DNA from 3 places in the Mesorhizobium shonense genome. Region 1 is predicted to be linked to each of the others. Evidence: predicted binding sites of a transcription regulator. Region 1 holds the regulator's gene; each other region holds the start of a gene.
What was found. The regulator PhoB, encoded in region 1, activates phosphate uptake and scavenging genes when phosphate is short. The targets are predictions, from matches to a motif close to TGTCATNNANCTGTCAT.
Positions count from the first base shown of each region.

Region 2: the regulator PhoB is predicted to act here: its motif matches at 1,006-1,022, upstream of ABID26_RS33340 (YdcH family protein).
Region 3: the regulator PhoB is predicted to act here: its motif matches at 1,164-1,180, upstream of ABID26_RS29600 (alkaline phosphatase D family protein).

Region 1 covers NZ_JBEPLM010000012.1:237,576-239,840, reverse strand. Annotated here, with positions in the region: gene pstB (phosphate ABC transporter ATP-binding protein PstB) at 1-101, shown strand, start outside; gene phoU (phosphate signaling complex protein PhoU) at 120-827, shown strand; gene phoB (phosphate regulon transcriptional regulator PhoB) at 845-1,534, shown strand; gene ABID26_RS27135 (ROK family transcriptional regulator) at 1,860-2,265, opposite strand, start outside.
Region 2 covers NZ_JBEPLM010000022.1:42,438-44,702, forward strand. Annotated here, with positions in the region: gene ispG (flavodoxin-dependent (E)-4-hydroxy-3-methylbut-2-enyl-diphosphate synthase) at 1-500, opposite strand, end outside; gene ABID26_RS33340 (YdcH family protein) at 757-936, opposite strand; gene ABID26_RS33345 (YdcH family protein) at 1,188-1,391, shown strand; gene ABID26_RS33350 (IclR family transcriptional regulator) at 1,471-2,265, opposite strand, start outside.
Region 3 covers NZ_JBEPLM010000016.1:21,322-23,586, forward strand. Annotated here, with positions in the region: gene ABID26_RS29595 (MFS transporter) at 1-993, shown strand, start outside; gene ABID26_RS29600 (alkaline phosphatase D family protein) at 1,252-2,265, shown strand, end outside.

The DNA of each region.
Region 1 (2,265 bases):
TGTATTTGGGCGAGCTGGTCGAGTTCGACCGGACCGAGAAGATCTTCACCTCGCCCCGCGAGAAGCGCACGCAGGACTACATCACCGGCCGCTTCGGCTGAGTTCATACGAGGACATAAATCATGGCCCATACGGTCGCTTCCTTCGACGAGGATCTCGGGCAGATCAGCCGGCTCATCCGTGACATGGGCGATCTTGCCGGCTCGATGGTCGGCGCCTCGACCAAGGCTCTGCTCAATTCCGACAATGCTTTGGCGCAGCGCGTCGTCTCCGACGACGCCATCATGGACGCGCGCCAGCGCGAGCTCGACGACCGCGCCATCACGCTGATCGCCAAGCGCCAGCCGATGGCCGACGACCTGCGCAGCGTGGTCGGCGCGATCCGCATGGCCGGCGACCTCGAGCGCATCGGCGATCTCGCCAAGAACATCGCCAAGCGGGTCGGCTCGGTCGGCGTCAGCGCGGCGCCGCGCGACCTGTCGCATTCCATCGACTCGATGGCGCAGCTGGTGCTGATCCAGGTCCAGGGCGTGATCGAGGAGTACACCGCGGGCGACGCCACGGCGCTTGCCAAGCTCCGGAACGACGACGAGCGCGTCGACGTCAAATACACCTCCGTCTTCCGCGAGCTTTTGACCTACATGATGGAGGATCCGCGCAACATCACGGCCTGTACGCATCTCCTGTTCTGCGCCAAGAATCTGGAGCGCATCGGCGACCATGTCACCAACATCGCCGAGAATGCCTATTACGTGCTGACCGGCACCCAATTGCCCGCGAATCGTCCGAAGCAGGACGAGACGGCGATGTCGGCGCCGGCGGCCTGAGCAAAGGTGCCTGACAAATGATCGCCCCACGCATCATGGTGGTGGAGGACGAGGAGCCGCTGGGGGTGCTGCTCCGCTACAATCTCGAATCCGAGGGTTATCAGGTCGAGGTGGTGACCCGCGGCGACGAGGCCGAGATCCGCCTGCAGGAGAACGTGCCCGACCTTCTGGTGCTCGACTGGATGGTGCCGGCGGTTTCCGGCATCGAGCTTTGCCGGCGCCTCAGGATGCGGCCGGAGACCGAACGGCTGCCGATCATCATGCTGACCGCGCGCGGCGAGGAAAGCGACAGGGTGCGCGGCCTCTCGACGGGGGCCGACGACTACCTGGTCAAGCCGTTCTCGACGCCGGAATTCATGGCCAGGGTCAAGGCGCTGTTGCGCCGTGCCAAGCCGGAGGTGCTGTCCAGCGTGCTCAAGGTCGGCGACATCGTGCTCGACCGTGAATCGCACCGCGTCTACCGCAAGAAGAGCGAGATCAGGCTCGGCCCAACCGAGTTCCGGCTGCTCGAATTCATGATGCGGCATCCCGGCCGCGTGTTCTCGCGCAGCCAGCTGCTCGACAATGTCTGGGGCGAGACGATCTATATCGACGAGCGCACCGTGGACGTGCATGTCGGACGCCTGCGCAAGGCGGTCAACAACGGCCGCATGCCCGACGTCATCCGCACGATACGCGGGGCTGGCTACGCGATCCGCGAGGATTAAGTTTCAGGCACCGATGTTCTGACAGGTTATGCACTTCCAACATCCACGCTGGGGAGTAGCCGAGACGCTTTTGCTTCGTCATCCACGGGCGGAGCAAGGAGCGTAGCGACGCGGCGAAGACCCGAGGATCCATGCCGTGACTTCCACGCGCCGCGGCGGTGCAGAATTCTGCTCCGCGCCCTGCGTCCGAGGTAACGGCATGGATTCCAGGGTCTCCGCGACGGAGCTTCGCTCCTGCTTCGCCCTGGAATGACGAAGCTGCGGGGCTTTCGCTAATCTCCGGCGCCTGGCAGGACACGGAACCCAACGATCACTTCAAGGCTGATCAGGCTACGTTCTTGCCCATCCCCGCTCGCGCTTGGGCGCCCGGCGCGAAAATCTCCTGGTCGACGAAGCTCAGCGCGCGCATGGCGCAGCCTTCGCGGATCAGCGGCAATTCGTTCGGCTCGGTGTCGAAGGAGATCGATTTGGAGTGCTGGCCGCCGGCGGTCTGGGCGATGGCTTCCCGCAGCGCCGGCTCGATCAGGTCGAAAGCCGCCGCGCTGACGCCGACCATGGCGACCGGCGCCGGGTCGATCAGCGCGAACAGGCTGCCCAGCCCAAAGCCGAGCGCCTCGCCCGCCCGGCGATAGGCCTCGCGCTCCGGCCCGTCTTTTTCACGCGCCTTCGCGGCAAGAGCCCGCATGTCGGCGTCGCCGACGTCGACCGGCTCGGCGTCCTCGCTCATCTTC
Region 2 (2,265 bases), on a different contig from region 1:
TTCTCGTCCATCAGCCGGGTCAGGAGCTCCTGGTCGAGGGAGCCCCAGTTGACGCCGATGCGCACCGGCTTGTCGTACCTGATCGCCATCTCGACGATCGCGGCGAACTGGCGGTCCTTCTTCTCCTTGAAGCCGACATTGCCGGGATTGATGCGGTATTTCGCCAGCGCCTCGGCGCAGGCCGGGTGATCGGCGAGCAGCTTGTGGCCGATATAGTGGAAATCGCCGACCAGCGGCACGTTGACGCCGAGCCTCAACAGCCTCTCCTGGATGCGCGGCACGGCGGCAGCGCTCTCGTCGCGATCGACGGTGATGCGCACGATCTCCGAGCCGGCGCGATTGAGCGCCGCGACCTGGGCGACGGTCTGGTCGACATCGGCGGTGTCGGTGTTGGTCATCGACTGCACGACGACCGGCGCGCCGCCGCCGACCGTCACGCCGCCGACGTCGACGCCGACTGATGCCCGGCGCGGGAAAGGAGAAGAAAAATATCCGGTCATGCCGGCCGCCTTCATCTGGAAGTTCCGGGCATGAGGTGGCGGAGCAAAGATGGCTTGTCAATGGCAAGCGGCAGCCACGGTCCGCAAATCGGCTGACCTTGATCGGCGGCCGCGCAACTCAACCAACCACATCGGGTTGCGAGACGCGCCCCGAAAATGGTCAGGTAATTTCGGTGTAAAGCACCAACCCGGCGGCATTTCTTGCCACCGGTGGGGTTGCACCACGACGGGTGCGGTGATGTTGCCTAGAGGAGCTTCAGTGTGCCGTCGGTTTCGCCTTCAGCTTTTCAATCTCGTCCTTGATTGCCAACTTGCGCCGCTTGAGATTGGCGATTTCGAGGTCGTCTACCGAAGGATGCATCATCGCATCGGTGATTTCGCGCTCGATGTCGCCGTGCTTCCGCTGCAGCTCATCAAGATGGGATGCAAGAGACATGATTGGTTCTCCCTTTCATGGTTTCCTCGATTGCAGCCGCCGCAGGCTCGTCCACCGCAGGTCGCTACTGTGACGGCACAATGACAGTCTGCCACCAACCAATCTCGATGTCGAATGCCCAGTGGTAGCATTCCACGACAATGTGAAATGTGATATCAGCGGCGCGCCGGTGACAAGACCGACAAGTCACAAACCCCACCGGCCCCGCCCAAAGGCCCATCCCTGGGCGACGCATACGCAGACGGTAGATAATGTCCGAACAGGAACAGGCTGAGATACGCCTAGAATATTCCCGGCTCAAACAGGAACACGCCGATTTCGACGCCGCCATCAACGCGATGATCGCCATGGGTTGCGACCCGCTACAGATCCAGCGCATGAAGAAGAAGAAGCTTCTGCTGAAGGACCGGCTGATGGCGCTCGAAGACCGCATCATCCCCGACATCATCGCCTAATGCATGTCGCCCAGGATTGAAGCGCGGCGCCTGGATCCATTTCAGCGCGACGCGCTTTAGCCGAAACTTTTCGCTCGTCCTACGAGATCGAAAGCCGCGCCGCGCGCTCGCGCAGCAGCGCGACCAGTTCGCCTGTCCGCTCCTGCGAGGTGTCGATCGGCACCACCAGGCACATCGTCGCCTCGACCGTGCCGGGCGCTGAAAAGACCGGCGCCGCCAGGCATTTGGTATAGGCGTCGACGAGGCCCGACGTCACGCAATAGCCGGTGACGCGGGCTTTTCCGATGTCGTCGATGAAATCCTCGAGCTCGATCTTGCGGCCGTCGGGCAGCACGAGATCGTCCTCGCAGATCATGGCTTCGATCCGATTGCGTTCGAGGCCGGCGAGCAGCAGCCGGCCGGAAGCTGTCCAGGGCAGCGGTATCTGCAGGCCGGTGGCGGAGCTGATACGGAACGGCCGGGTGCCTGGGCTCGAATGGACGATCGTGTAGCGGCCGCTCTGCAGCATGCAGAGCTCCGAGGTCTCGCCCGTCTCGCGCGACAGCGCGTCGACCTCCTGCCGTCCGCGCCGCAACAGGTCGTTGCCGCGCATATAGGCCATTCCATAGAGGTAGAGCTTCTTGCCGAAATAGACGCGATTGCCGTCGCCGGCCATCTCCAGCAGGCCGGCATCGACCAGCTCGCGCACCAGCGTGTAGGTCGTCGAACGCGGCGCGTTGAGCCCCTTGGCCAGCTCGCCGATGCCGATCGCGCGCTGCGTGGCATGCAGGAACTCCAGAATGTGCAGCACGCGGTTGAGGCCCTTTTCGCGCGAGTTCGCGGGCTTCTCTTCGTCGGTGCCAATAGCTGGCCATTCGCTGAGCGTTTCGCCGTC
Region 3 (2,265 bases), on a different contig from region 1:
CTGCTGATGACCGAGCCCTGGCATCTCTTCATCACCTGGGGCGTGTTTTCCGGCATCGGCTCGGGCGCGGTGGCGAGCGTGCTCGGCGCGACGATCGTCAATCGCTGGTTCAAGACCAATCGCGGTCTGGTGATGGGGCTGATGTCGGCCTCCAGCGCCACCGGCATGCTGGTGTTCCTGCCTTTGATCGCCTCGCTGGCCCAGGCCGGCGGCTGGAAGCCGGTGGCGATCGCCGTGGCGCTGGCAACGGCCGCGCTGATCCCGCTCGTCCTCCTGCTGGTGCCGGAGCGTCCGGCCTCGATCGGCCAGGTGCGCTTCGGCGCCGACGCGGACGACGTGCCGCCGGTTTCGCCGGCCTCGCAAGGCAATTTCCTGGCGCATACGCTCAACACGCTGCGCCGCGCGGCAGGTACCAGGGTGTTCTGGTATCTCTTCGCCACATTCTTCGTCTGCGGCTTCACCACCAACGGTCTCGTCGGCACGCATCTCATCGCCTTTTGCGGCGACATGGGCATCGGCGAGGTGCAGGCGGCCGGGCTCTTATCGATGATGGGCATCTTCGACCTGATCGGCACGACGCTGTCCGGCTGGCTCACCGACCGCTTCGATCCGCGCAAGCTGCTCGGTGTCTATTATGCCGTGCGCGGCCTGTCGCTGATCTATCTGCCCTATTCGGGCTTCTCGGCGGTCAGCCTGATCATCTTCGCCGTGCTCTATGGGCTCGACTGGATCGCCACGGTGCCGCCGACGCTGCGGCTCGCCAACGAAGCCTTCGGCGACCGCAGCGGCCCGATCGTCTTCGGCTGGATCGTCGCCGGCCACCAGGTGGGTGCGGCCGCGGCTGCTGCCTTCGGCGGCACGATGCGGGAATTGCAGGGCAACTACGAGCTTGCGTTCATGATCGCGGGTATGACGGGTATCGCGGCGGCCTGTATCTCGCTGTTGATCAATACCACCAAGCCGGCTTTCGAACCGGAGCCGCAAGCGGCTTGAGGTGGCTTAATCTCCCCCCTCGGGGGAGATGGCCGCGGAGCGGCCAGAGGGGGTCGGGCCGACCGGGCTCGGCCTACTGCTGCGAAGGGGGGTTGGCACTCCACGCGAGGCGACCCCCTCTGTCGCCTTCGGCGACATCTCCCCCTCGAGGGGGGAGATCACCTGTTCACTGTTATCAAAACTTCATGGTTCCGATATGCGCCTGAAACATTGAGGCGAGAGCTTGGCGGTCCCGTTCAACGCCATCCGGAGACAGCCATGAACAAGCTCTCGTTGACCCGCCGCGCTTTCGTCACCTCAGCCAGCGCCTTTGGCCTTGTCGGCGCCTCCGGTCTCGCGCTGCCCTACTATTCGCGCGCCAGCCAGCGCCCGGCCTTCACCCACGGTGTCCAGTCCGGCGACGTCGACGCCACCTCCGGCATGGTCTGGACCCGCACCGACCGCCCGGCGCGCGTCATGTACGAAGTGTCGACGACTGAGAGCTTTTCCGATGCGACGAGGCTTGCGCCGATCGATACCTCGCCGGCCAGCGACTATACGGTAAAGCGGCTGCTCACCGACCTCGCCTCCGACCAGGACATTTTTTACCGCATGGTCGCCGCCGACCTTTCCGACATCAACGCCGTCTCCGAGCCGATCGTCGGCCGTTTCCGCACCGCGCCGGCCTCCAAGCGCGACGTGCGCTTCGCCTGGTCGGGCGATACCGCCGGTCAGGGCTGGGGCATCGACGACATCGGCATGAAGACCTACTCCACCATCGCCAAGCACACGCCCGACTTCTTCCTGCATTCCGGCGATACGATCTATGCCGACGGCGCCATGAAGGACGAGGTCGATCTGCCCGGCGGCGGCAAGTGGAAAAACGTCGTCATGGTCGACGGCAAGCGCAAGGTCGCCGAGACGCTGGACGAATACCGCGACCAGTGGAAGTACAACATGATGGACAAGCACGTGTTGGGTCTCTCCGCCATCTGCCCGACCTTCTACCAGTGGGACGACCACGAGGTGCTGAACAACTGGTCGGATTCGAAGGATCTCACCGCGGACAACCGCTACAGCGAAAAATCCATCCATGTGCTGGCGGCCCGCGCGGCGCGCGCTTTCCATGAGATGACGACGATCCGCTACGAGCCGTCGGAGCCCGGTCGCGTCTACCGCAAGATCGCCCACGGGCCGTTGCTCGACGTCTTCTTCCTCGACATGCGCTCCTATCGCGGTCCCAACGGCCCCGGCATGGAAGAGACGCTGACGCCGAAGTCGCGCATGCTCGGC